One region of the Brevundimonas vitis genome, then DNA from elsewhere that is predicted to be linked to it. Evidence: predicted binding sites of a transcription regulator. Region 1 holds the regulator's gene; each other region holds the start of a gene.
What was found. The regulator LexA, encoded in region 1, represses DNA repair genes until DNA is damaged. The targets are predictions, from matches to a motif close to ATGTTCNCNANNTGTTCT.
Positions count from the first base shown of each region.

Region 2: a site for LexA is predicted at 1,685-1,702, ahead of dnaE (DNA polymerase III subunit alpha). Genes of this name have one in related genera too.
Region 3: a site for LexA is predicted at 1,822-1,839, ahead of JIP62_RS10025 (YifB family Mg chelatase-like AAA ATPase). Genes of this name have one in related genera too.

Region 1 is NZ_CP067977.1:488,823-492,857, reverse strand. It holds gene JIP62_RS02390 (ComEC/Rec2 family competence protein) at 1-2,159, shown strand, start outside; gene lexA (transcriptional repressor LexA) at 2,140-2,844, opposite strand; gene trpC (indole-3-glycerol phosphate synthase TrpC) at 2,909-3,700, opposite strand; gene trpD (anthranilate phosphoribosyltransferase) at 3,697-4,035, opposite strand, start outside.
Region 2 is NZ_CP067977.1:822,016-826,050, forward strand. It holds gene dnaE (DNA polymerase III subunit alpha) at 1-1,434, opposite strand, end outside; gene JIP62_RS04140 (P-loop NTPase family protein) at 1,794-2,468, shown strand; gene JIP62_RS04145 (RNA degradosome polyphosphate kinase) at 2,510-4,035, shown strand, end outside.
Region 3 is NZ_CP067977.1:1,984,637-1,988,671, forward strand. It holds gene JIP62_RS10020 (response regulator) at 1-180, opposite strand, end outside; gene JIP62_RS10025 (YifB family Mg chelatase-like AAA ATPase) at 218-1,798, opposite strand; gene rarD (EamA family transporter RarD) at 1,915-2,853, shown strand; gene JIP62_RS10035 (serine hydrolase domain-containing protein) at 2,850-4,001, opposite strand; gene JIP62_RS10040 (BaiN/RdsA family NAD(P)/FAD-dependent oxidoreductase) at 3,998-4,035, opposite strand, start outside.

The sequences.
Region 1 (4,035 bases):
ATGGGGCCGCCCTTATACCGCCCATCGCCGCGAATCCCAGCCCGCGAGACCGGATTTGCCAGGCTTGGGATCAGGCAATTCAGGCCCAGGCCCTGCGCTGGCGGCTCTGGGCTCCGGTCGCCTTTGGCGGGGGATGCGGTCTCTATTTCGCCCTGTCTTCGGAGCCCGCGCTGTGGCCGCTGCTGCTGGCGGCGTCCATGGCGGTGGCGGCCTGGCTGGGGGCGCGGCGGCTGGGCTGGTCCCGGGCCGTGACGCTTCCCTTGATGCTTTTGGCTTGTTTGGCGGGCGGCCTGGCCATGGCCAAGATCAGGACCGAACGGGTCGCCGCGCCGATCGCGCCTGCCATCGCTGAACCGACCGTGATCCAGGCTTGGGTCCTGGATGTCGATAGTCCCGGCGAGCGCGGCCATCGGGTGGTCATCGCGCCGGTCAGTATCCGTGGACTGGCTCCGGAGGAGACCCCCATCCGGCTGAGGGCGACGGTAAAGGGCCCACCGCCCGTTCCCGGTCAGGCCATCCGCCTGTTCGCCATCCTGAACCCGCCACCGGCTCCGGCCAGCCCAGGGGCCTATGACTTCGGCCGCAATGCCTTCTTCCAAGGCATGGGGGGTGTCGCCTTCGCCCTGGGCGAGACCCGGCCCGCCCGGCTCCAGCCGCCCCCCTGGCGATTGCGTATGGCGATGCGGATCAATGCTGCGCGCTTTGCCCTGGCCCAGCGGATCGTCGATCGGTTGGGCGAGCGCACGGGCGGGGTCGCCGCAGCCATGGTGACCGGGCATGAGACGTGGATCAGCCGGGACGACCTGGATGTGATGCGCGATTCAGGGCTGGCGCACATCCTTTCGATCTCTGGCCTGCATATGGCGATCGTCGGCGGGTTCGTCTTCTTCCTCGTGCGTCTGATCGTTGCGGCGATCCCCTGGCTGGCGCTTCGGGTGTCGGGAAAGAAGGTGGCGGCCGTCGCGGGTCTGATTGCGGTCGGCACCTATCTGGTGGTTTCGGGGGCACCGGCCCCGGCAGAGCGAGCGGCCATCACGGCCTCGATCGCCTTCCTCGCTGTGCTTCTGGATCGGCAGGCCATCAGCATGCACGCCTTGGCCGTCGCGGCCTTTGCCGTCCTGCTGCTGCAGCCCGAGGCCGTCGTCACCCCCGGGTTTCAGATGTCGTTCGCCGCCACTGCGGCCCTGGTGGCCCTGGCCGAAGCCTGGCCCCAGCGAACGCGGGAAATCTCCGCGCCCTGGCCCATACTGGCAGCGCAGCGGCTGGGCGGATGGATCTGGGCGGCCTTGGCGGCAAGCCTCGTCGCCGGGCTGGCGACCGGACCGTTCGCCATGCAGCATTTCAACCGGACCGCCGTTTTCGGTTTGATCGCCAATATGGCGACCTCGCCCATCTCGACCTTTCTGATGATGCCGGCTTTGGCGCTGGGGGCGGCGCTGGAGCCCTTAGGACTGGGCGGGCCTTTCCTGTGGGTGGCCGGGATCGGTGTGGATCTGATGCTGGCGGTGGGCTCCTGGACGGCCAACCTGCCCGGCGCGGTGCGCACGGTGGCCAGTGCACCGTCGATCGCCCTGCCGATCGCCTTCCTTGGGGTCCTGTTCATTGCTTTGTGGCGCGGGCCGCTGCGTTGGGTGGGCCTGCCGTTTGCCCTGGCCGTCGTCCTGTGGCCCCGGCCGCCTGCGCCTGACCTCTGGATCGGTGATGGCGGAACCAATGCGGCCTATGCCGTCGGAGACAAGGCGGTCGTGATGCGGCCGGGCGTGCGTCAGTTTGCGGTCGATCTGTGGTCGCGGAGGCGGGGGCTGGAGGCTGTAGATCGCCCGACCGAGGGATGGAGCTGTATCCGCTGGTCCTGTGCGCCCTCCACCCGCACCGCGGGCCCGATGGCGCTGGCCTGGGGCAGGCAGCCGGTCTCGATGGAGCAGCTCCAGTCGCTCTGCCGCTCGGCCGAGGTCGTCAGCCTGAGAAGCACCGCATCGGTGCTGCCGGCCGAATGCAACGGCAGACTGGTGCTGGATGGCGTGGACTATGCGCGCGGCGGCTCCGTGGAACTATGGCGCACAGCTCAGGGGTGGCGGGCCGTCTGGACCGCCGATGTCCGGGGCAATCGCCCCTGGAGCCGGGTCGGTGATCCCGAAATCAGTGATAGCGCCGGATGAGGCCGACCAGCTTGCCCTGAACCTCGACCTGATCGGGCCCGAAGATGCGGGTCTCATAAGCGCGGTTGGCAGGCTCCAGCGCAATGGAAGCGCCCTTCTTGCGCAGACGCTTCAAGGTCGCTTCCTCACCTTCGACCAGCGCCACGACGATCTCGCCGGACGCGGCCGTGTCCGCGCGTTTGATGACCACCAGGTCCCCGTTCAGGATGCCTGCCTCGATCATCGAATCGCCTTCGATCTCCAGCATGTAGTGATCCCCGGCCCCCAGCATCGATTCAGGCACTGGATAGCGAGCCGTCTCGTGCTCGATCGCGGCGATGGGCGTGCCAGCCGCGATCTTGCCCATCAGAGCCAGTTCGCGCGTGTCGTTCGCGGCTTCGACCGGGGCGGCAGGCACAGGCCGACCGCCACCGGTGATGACGTCGGGACGGAAGGGCTGTCGTCCCTTGGCCGGCGCGGCGGTCGTCGCCTGTTCCGGCAGTTTCATGACCTCCAGCGCCCGCGCCCGGTGCGCCAGGCGTCGAATGAAGCCCCGCTCCTCCAGCGCCGTGATCAGCCGATGGATGCCCGACTTCGACGCCAGGTCCAGCGCTTCCTTCATCTCATCGAACGAAGGCGAGACCCCGCTTTCACGGATGCGCTGATGAATGAACATCAGCAGCTCGTGCTGTTTCTTGGTGAGCATCGCAGCGACTTCCAGAACAAGGCGTGAACCGTTGCCGATGTTCTGTAAGTGTTCTTGGTGAATGTCAACTTAACAGCAGAGCCCGTGTCGCGGCCTCTACATCGGCCTGCCGCATCAGGCTTTCGCCGACCAGGATGGCTCCGGCACCGGCTGTGGCGACCGCCGCGACATCGGCTGCGGTGAATATCCCGCTTTCGGCCACCAGCAGGGCCTCGTGCGGAGCCAGGTCGGCCAGGCGCGCCGTGGTGGCCAGATCGACCTCGAAGGTCCGCAGCGAGCGGTTGTTGACGCCGATCAGGTCACCGCCCAGGGCCACGGCGCGCGCCATCTCGGCCTCGTCATGGGTCTCGATCAGGGCGTCCATGCCGAATCGGCGCGCCTCGGCCAGGACGTCCGCCGCCAGGGCGTCGTCGATCATGGCCAGGATGATCAGGACGCAATCGGCCCCCAGGGCGCGGCTCTCGGCCACCTGCCATGGGTCGACGATGAAGTCCTTGCGCAGGCAGGGCAGGGCGACGGCCGCCCGCGCCGCGACCAGATAGGCATCATCGCCCTGGAAACTGGGACCGTCGGTCAGCACCGACAGACAGGCTGCCCCGCCGCGCTCATAGGCCTGGGCCAGGGCGGGCGGGTCGAAATCGGCGCGAATCAGACCCTTGGACGGGCTGGCCTTCTTGATCTCGGCGATCAGGGCCGGGCGGCCGGGCGCGGCATGACGGACAAGAGAGGCGCGAAACCCGCGCGGCATCCCGGCGACCGCAGCCTGGGCCTCTATGGCATCCTGTGACGCAGCGGCCTTGCGCGCGGCGACGTCGATCCGCTTGTAGGCGGCGATGCGGTCCAGGATATCGCTCATGCCGGGTCTTCGATCTCGATCGGGGTGTTGGTGGCTTCGACCAGGGCGGCCAGCGCCTTTGCCGCGCGCCCATCGTCGATGACGGCCCCCGCCATGACGGCCCCTTCGGCCAGATCGGCGGCACGATCCGCCACCACCAGGGCCGCCGCCGCGTTCAACAGGACGATGTCGCGATAGGCCCCCGGCGCGCCGTCCAGCAGGGCCCGCAGCGCCGCCGCATTCTCCTCGGCATCACCGCCGCGCAGGTCCGCGATGTCGGCGCGCGCTAGACCGGCCTCCTCGGGGGTGACCGAGAATCGTCGCACCGCCCCGCCCTTGAACTCGGCAACCTCGGT
Region 2 (4,035 bases), 330 kb from region 1:
CGGATTGGCCGGATTGTTCGGGATCATCTTGGCCAGGCGATCGACCTGGCCCAGCGGCATCTGCAGCACCCGGCCGACGTCGCGCAGCACCGCGCGCGCCTGCAGGGTGCCGAAGGTGATGATCTGGGCCACCCGATCGTCGCCATAGCGCTGCTGCACATAGGCGATCACTTCCTCGCGCCGCTCCTGACAGAAGTCGATGTCGAAGTCGGGCATGGACACCCGCTCCGGATTCAGGAAGCGCTCGAACAGCAGGCCGAACCGCAAGGGATCCAGGTCGGTGATGGTCAGGGCCCAGGCCACCAGCGATCCGGCCCCAGAACCCCGACCCGGTCCGACCGGAATACCGTGCCCCTTGGCCCATTTGATGAAGTCCGACACGATCAGGAAATAACCGGGGAACCCCATCTGCTGGATGATGGACACCTCCCATTCCAGCCGCGTCCAATAGTCGGCCTCGGGTGCCGCGGGCGTCACCTGGGACAGGCGGACCTTCAGCCCCTCGCGGGCCTGATGGGCCAGTTCGTCCGGCTCGGATCGGCCTGCGCCCGCCTCGAACCTGGGCAGGATCGGCGCACGGGTCTGAACCACGAAGGCACAGCGCCGGGCGATGTCGATGGTGTTGTCGCAGGCTTCGGGCAGATCGGCGAACAGCTCACGCATGGCCGCCGGCGGTTTGAACCAGTGCTGGTCCGTAACCCGGCGCCGGTCGTCCTGGCCCATGAAGGCCCCGTCGGCGATGCACAAAAGGGCCTCATGCGAGCGCCCTTGCGCCTGTTTGGCAAAATGAACGTCATTGGTCGCGACCAGGGGCACGTCCTTGGCATAGGCCCATTCGACGAGACCCCGCTCGGCCACGGCCTCGCTCGGCAAGCCGTGACGCTGCAGTTCGACATAGAAACGATCACCGAATGCGCCGGACATCTCGGCAAGGGCCGCCTGCGCCTCGGCTGTCTTGCCCTGCACGAACAACGGGTCGACCGGTCCGTCGGGGCCGCCGGACAACAGGATCAGCCCCTCGGCGCGGGCCACCACCTGCTCCCAAGCCACGCCCGGCTCGCCGGTTTCATCCGCCGCCATATAGGCCGCTGACGACAAGGCACACAGATTCAGCCAACCGGCCTCGTTCTGGACGATCAGGACGATGGTGGGCACGCGCCCCCAGCGGGCAGATATCCGCCCGCCCAGACCGGTAACCGGCAGGGTGCAGGCCATGATCGGCTGCACGCCGGCGTCGCGCGCGTTCTCGGCAAACTCCAGCGCTCCGCACAGATTGGCCCGGTCCGCCACCGCCGCCGCAGGCATCCCCGCGTCCGCAGCCAGCCGCCCGATCTTGCCGGCCTTGATCGCGCCCTCCAGCAGCGAATAGGCCGAACGCACGCGCAGATGCACAAAGCCCCCGTCGTCGCCATGCCTGCTGTCTGCGCGCGTCACCAAGACTGTTGCTCCTGTTCGGAGGCACGATTCCGATCGGCCACCCGCGCGCGAGCCTAACGCGTCCTAGGCGTCGCTACACGGGCGACGGTCCACAAACGCGTGGACAACTCGGCCTCAGCCCGCAGGCGTCATCAGGGCAACCTGCCAGACCACCCAGACGAAACCGCTGCACGACGCCAGCGACAACCCATCCCGAACCCATCGCGCCATGATCGTGATCCCCAGAAGCGTGTTCTTCCTATGTTCTATGTTTGCTTTTTGTTCTCGTCAAGCCCATCCACAGACCCGGCTCTTTGCTCCACCGTCCTCATGCCCCGGGTTGGAAACCCTGCCGATACACCTGATATGCAGCGCTTATGACGACCCGCTCTGGCGCACCCGATCAGCTGCGACTGCCGCTCCAGGCCGACCTGCCTGCGGGCGCGGACGGCTTCGTCGTTTCCGACTGCAATCGGGCGGCGGTGCAGGCGCTGTCCGACTGGCCCAATCTCATCGGTGGGGTCATGGCTGTTTGCGGTCCAGCCGGATGCGGCAAGAGCCGGCTGGCGCGCATCTGGGCCGAGCGGACCGGGGCAATGCCGCTGGACGGGGCCGAGGCGGCCCTGGCCGATCCGTTGGAGCTTGAGGGCCGGCCCGTCCTGCTGGACCGCGCCCAGGAGGCGGACGACGAGACCCTGTTCCACCTGATCAACCTGTCCCAATCCGGTGGCGGAGCCCTGCTGCTGGTTTCGCGCGGTGCACCCAAGCGCTGGAGCGCGACCCTGCCCGATCTGCGGTCTCGCCTGGATGCCATCGTCACGACCGCGATGGAGGCGCCAGACGAGGCGGTTCTGGCGGCCATCCTGAAGGCCAGATTCGCGGAGCGTGGCATCGCCGCCCCCTCCGATGTGATCGACTATCTGGTTTATCGGATCGACCGCTCCGCCGAGGCGGCCCAGGCGGTGGTGGCTGCGCTGGACGCCCTGCACCGCCCGGTCACGCGCGCCCTGGCCCGGCAGGTGGTCGAGGCCAATAGCGAAATGTTCGACTGACGACGGTTGCAGCCGTCACGGGGACACGCCAGAACCGACCCATGAGCGACACGGCCCGGATCAGCGAAAAGACCACCGGCGAAGAGGTCCCCTCCTCCCGCGCGCCGCAACTGCATCTGTCCGAAGAGGCGATGGCCTCGCCGGACCGGTTCTTCAACCGCGAATTGTCCTGGCTGGCTTTCAACGCCCGCGTTCTGGAGGAGGCGGCCAACCCGGCCCACCCCCTGCTGGAGCGGCTGCGGTTCCTGTCGATCTCGGCCAATAATCTGGATGAGTTCTTCATGACCCGCGTGGCGGGACTGAAGGGCCAGGTGCGCGAGCGCGTCCGCGTCGTCTCTCCCGACGGCCTGACCCCGGCCGAGGCGCTGGAAAAGGTCAATGAGGCGGCCGGCGTCCTGATGGCCGAACAACAGATGCGCTGGGGCCAGCTGCGCAAGGAACTGACCGCCGCCGGGATCGAGGTCATCCATTCGGCCAAGATCACCAAGACCGAGCGCGACCGGCTGGAGCCGGAGTTCCTGAACCACCTGTTCGCCGTCCTGACGCCGTTGGCCATCGACCCGGCGCACCCCTTTCCCTTCCTGCCCAATCTGGGTTTCTCGCTGGCGCTGAAGCTGCGCCGCCGCAGCGACAACCGCGTCCTCTATGCCCTGGTGCCGGTGCCGACCCAGGTCCAGCGGTTCTGGGAACTGCCCAAGGACGGTCGCTCATCGAAGAACCGTCGCCGGTTCGTCACCCTGGAAAGCCTGCTGCTTCTGTTCATCGATCACCTTTTTCCTGGCTGCGAGGTGCTGGAGAAGGGCGTGCTGCGTCTGATCCGCGACAGTGACATCGAGATCGAGGAAGAGGCCGAGGACCTGGTCCTGGAATACGAGGAGGCGTTGAAGCAGCGTCGCCTGGGCGAGGTGGTGCGCATCAAGATCGAGGCCTCGATGCCTGAGGACCTGCGCGCCTTCATCGTCGGCGAACTGAAGGCGGCGCCGCAGGACGTGGTGCTGGTCCAGGGCATGCTGGGCCTGGCCCAACTGTCAGAGCTGATTCCGCCCGGCCACCCCGATCTGAAGTTCCCCGGCTATGAGCCCCGCTATCCCGAACGGGTCCGCGACCAGGGCGGCGACGTCTTTGCCGCGGTGCGCGAAAAGGACATTCTGATCCACCACCCGTTCGAGAGCTTCGACGTGGTGGTGCAGTTCCTTCGTCAGGCGGCCCGCGATCCCAATGTGATCGCCATCAAGCAGACCCTGTACCGCACCTCAAAGGACAGCCCCATCGTCGCCGCCCTGATCGAGGCGGCCGAGAACGGCAAGAACGTCGTCGCCCTGGTCGAAATCAAGGCCCGCTTCGACGAGGAAGCCAACCTGCGCTGGGCCCGGGCCATGGAACGGGCCGGCGTCCACGTCGTCTTCGGCTTCGTGGAATACAAGACCCACGCCAAGCTCAGCGTCGTCGTCAGGCGCGAGGGCGAAGGGCTGAAGACCTATTGCCACTTCGGCACTGGCAACTATCACCCGGTCACGGCCAAGGTTTACACCGACCTCAGTCTGTTCAGCAGCGACCCAGCCCTGGG
Region 3 (4,035 bases), 1.5 Mb from region 1:
GGCCCCGTCCAGGCGCGTGCGGGACAACAGGCCCAGCATGCCGATCACCCCGTTCAGGGGGGTGCGCATCTCGTGGCTCATCAGGCGCAGGAACTGCTGTTCGGGCGCGGCCCCGGCGGCTCCCGAGGCGGTCTCGGCGGCGAGGGTCGTCTTGCGGGTCCGGGTGGGTCGGGAGGCCATGGACCGACCCTGACACAAAGGGGTTAAGGCCGGTTGATCAGAAGGCCGCAGCCCCCAGCCCGGAAGGCATGACTTGCCGATCGAAATCAGCCTGGGCCCCGACGGTGGTGCGGCGATAGATCAGCGCCTCGGCGATATGACGGCGCAGCACCCCCTCGGACCCATCCAGATCGGCGATGGTGCGGGCCAGCCGCAGGGTCCGGGTCCAGCCTCGCGCCGTCAGGCCGCCCGCCTCGCCCGCCCGCATCAGCAGGGCCCGGCCCGCCGAGTCGGGGGTGGCGAACCGGTCCAGCACATCCCCGCCCGAACGGGCATTCAGGGCCTGGGCCGGGTCGAGGCCAGCGGCGCGGACGCGGTCCTCCTGCATGGCGCGGGCGGCATGGACTCTTGCTGCCGCCTCTGCCGTGCCTTCGGACGGAGGCGGCAAAGCCATGTCGGCGGCCGTCACCGGCGGCACCTCGACCGTCAGGTCGATGCGGTCGAACAGGGGCCCCGAAATCCGGTTCTGATAGTCGCGCTGGCACCGGGGGGCCTTGCCGCAGGCGCCGCGCCCGGCACCGCCCAGACCACAGCGACAAGGATTCATCGCCGCCACCAGCTGGAACCGCGCCGGATAGCGGATGTGGGCATTGGCGCGGGCCACTACGATTTCGCCCGTCTCCAGCGGCTGGCGCAAGGAATCCAGCGCCTGCGCCGAATATTCCGGCAGTTCGTCCAGAAACAGCACGCCATTGTGGGCAAGGGAGGCCTCGCCCGGCTTGGCGCGCGTGCCGCCGCCGGTCAGGGCGGCCATGGAGGCGGAATGGTGCGGACTGCGGAAGGGCCGGTCGCGGGTCAGGGCCCCGCGCTCGATCAGCCCGGCCACTGACCAGACCATGGAGGTCTCCAGCAGCTCCTGCGGCGTCAGCGGCGGCAACAGGCCAGGCAGGCGCTGGGCCATCATCGACTTGCCTGATCCGGGCGGCCCCACGAACAGCAGATTGTGGCCCCCGGCGGCCGCGATCTCCAGCGCCCGCTTGGCGCTTTCCTGGCCCTTGACCTCGCGCAGGTCGGGCACGGCGCCGCCTGACCGGATCGGGCCCGGCTCGGGCGCGCGCAGCACCTGGGTGCCCTTGAAATGATTGATCAGTCCGATCAGAGAGCGCGGGGCCAGGATGGACACATCCCCGGCCCAGGCCGCCTCGGGCCCATTGATCTCGGGACAGATCAGACCCAGCCCCATGGAGGCCGCCGCCACCGCGGCCGGCAGGGTGCCGCCCACCGCCGCGATCTGACCGTCCAGGCCCAGTTCCCCGACCGCCGCCCAGCCGTCCAGGGCATCGGGGGCGATCACCCCCATGGCCGCCAACAGGGACAGGGCGATGGGCAGGTCGAAATGACTGCCCTCCTTCCTCTGATCGGCCGGGGCCAGATTGGCGATGATCCGGCGCGGCGGCAGGGCCAGGCCGATGCCCGCAAAGGCACCGTGCACCCGCTCGCGGCTCTCGGCCACCGCCTTGTCCGGCAGGCCGACGATGGTGAAACTGGTCTGGCCGGTACCGCCGACCAGCTGGACCTCGACGTCCACGCGCCGGGCGTCCACCCCATCGAACGCCACCGTCACCACCCGCGCGACCATCCGTCCCTCCGCCCTTACCGAGTGGAACAAATCACGAACTCTGTTCGATGACAAGCCGCGTCCGATATCCGCCGTCCAGCGCTTGTTCCTGCGGGTGAAAGGCCCCAGATGCGGCGATGACGTCCTCCTCGCCTGCCGTTTCTCCTGCCGCACCCGATCGCACCGCCCTGATGGCGGCGGTGGGGTGTTATGTGATGTGGGGGTTCATGCCCCTGTTGTTCATGGGGATGGCGGGGGCCGCGTTCACGGCGGCCGAGATCCTGTCGCACCGGGCGCTGTGGTCGGTGCTGTTCGCGGCAGGGCTGGTGCTGCTGGCCGGGCAGTCGGCCCAGGTGCGGACCGTTCTGGCCCAGCCGCGCAACCTGGCCTGGCTGGCGCTGTCGACCGCCCTGATCGCGACCAACTGGGGCCTGTATGTCTGGGCCACGACCCATCATGCGACGCTGGAGGCCAGCCTCGGCTATTACATCAACCCGCTGCTGAACATGATCGTCGGCCTGTGGCTGTTCCGCGAGCGGATCGACCGCTGGGGCTGGGTGGCGATCGGGCTGGCGGCGGTGGGGGTGGCGATCCAGGCCCTGGCCCTGGGACGGCCGCCGTGGATTTCCCTGGCCCTGGCCTTCAGCTTTGGCGCTTACGGCGTGATCCGCAAGCGGGTGGCGGTCGAGGCCCAGCCCGGCCTGCTGATCGAATGTCTGATGCTGCTGCCGTTTGGCCTGGCCTATGTGCTGTGGCTGCAGATGGCGGGACAGGGGCATGGGTTTGCCTCGCCGTCCGGTTTCGCCTGGGGCCTGTTCAGCGGTCTGGCGACGGTGCTGCCGCTGGCCCTGTTCGCCTGGTCGGCTCGGCGGTTGCCCCTGTCGACGATCGGCTTCGTCCAGTTCCTGGCCCCGACGCTGCAGTTCGCGATCGGGGTGGCGACGGGCGAGGCCTTTACCCTGCTGCGCGGGCTGTCGTTCGGCTTCATCTGGCTGGGCGCGGCGGTCTTTGCCCTGGCCGCCTGGTACCGGGTGCGTGCGGCCCAGGTGGCGATGCGGGCGGCTGAACCGATCTAGAGGGCGGCGTACAGGGCCTCGATCAGGCGCAGCGAGCGGGGGTCGCCCATCAGGTGCGGCGACTGCCGGTTCATGACATAGGCGGCCGAGACCCCGCGCGCCGGGTCGGCGAAGGCACAGCTGCCGCCCCACCCGGCGTGGCCCACGGTCTCGGGATTGGGGCCAAAGATGCCGCGCCCCTTGTTCCGCATGAAGCCCGCCGCCCAGCTCATGACGAAGGGCACGACCCGGTCCTGGCCATGGATGCGCTCGCGGGTCGCCTGATGCAGGACACTGGGCGACAGGACCGTGCGGCCGTCCAGAACCCCGCCCATGGACATGACCGACATCAGCCGCGCCAGACCCAGGGCCGTGCCGTGCAGATTGGCGGAAGGGATTTCCATCGTTCGCCATTCGACCGAGCCGCGACCGCCCGGCGACGACCCCCGGTCCAGGAAGGCGGCCCGCTTCACATCGTCGATGACGCCCAGGTCCGGGGCGGCGGAGGGCTTGCGCATCTGGGCCACGCGGTGGTGCTCGGCTTCCGGCAGGCCGATCCACAGGTCCAGGTCGTGGGTCAGGGCGAAATCCTGACGCAGGGCCTGGCCCATGCTGCGCCCCTCGACGAGGCGGAACAGCTCGCCCGCCAGATAGCCGATGGTGATGGGGTGATAGCCCGACGCCGTGCCCGGCTCCCACATCGGGGCCTGGGCGGCCAGCCGTTCCAGCACGGCGGGCGGATCGAACCACAGTTCCGGCGGCACCGCCTCGGCAAAGCCGGGCAGACCGGCCTGGTGGCTCATCATTTGGCCGACGGTGACCCGGTCCTTGCCCGCTTGGCCAAAGGCTGGCCACAGGTCCGCGACCCGCTCCTCATAGGCCAGCTTGCCGCGCTCGACCGCCGCGGCCATCAGCAGGGCCATGATCGCCTTGCCGGTCGAGAAAACGGGCACCAGGGTGTCGGCGGCAAAGGGTCGGGTCCGGCCCGTGTCGGCATGACCGGCCCACAGGTCGATGACGGGCTCGCCCGCGATGCAGACGCTGAAGCGCGCGCCCACCTCGTTCAGCCCCTCGGGCGCATCGGTGAAGTTGGCGGCGAAGGCGTCGCGCACCCGGGCGAAGCGCTCGGGGCAGAAGCCGTGGATGTCGGGCAGGGAAGAACCGGTCATCCCGGCGTCTTAACCATGGTTTGTGACGCCATCC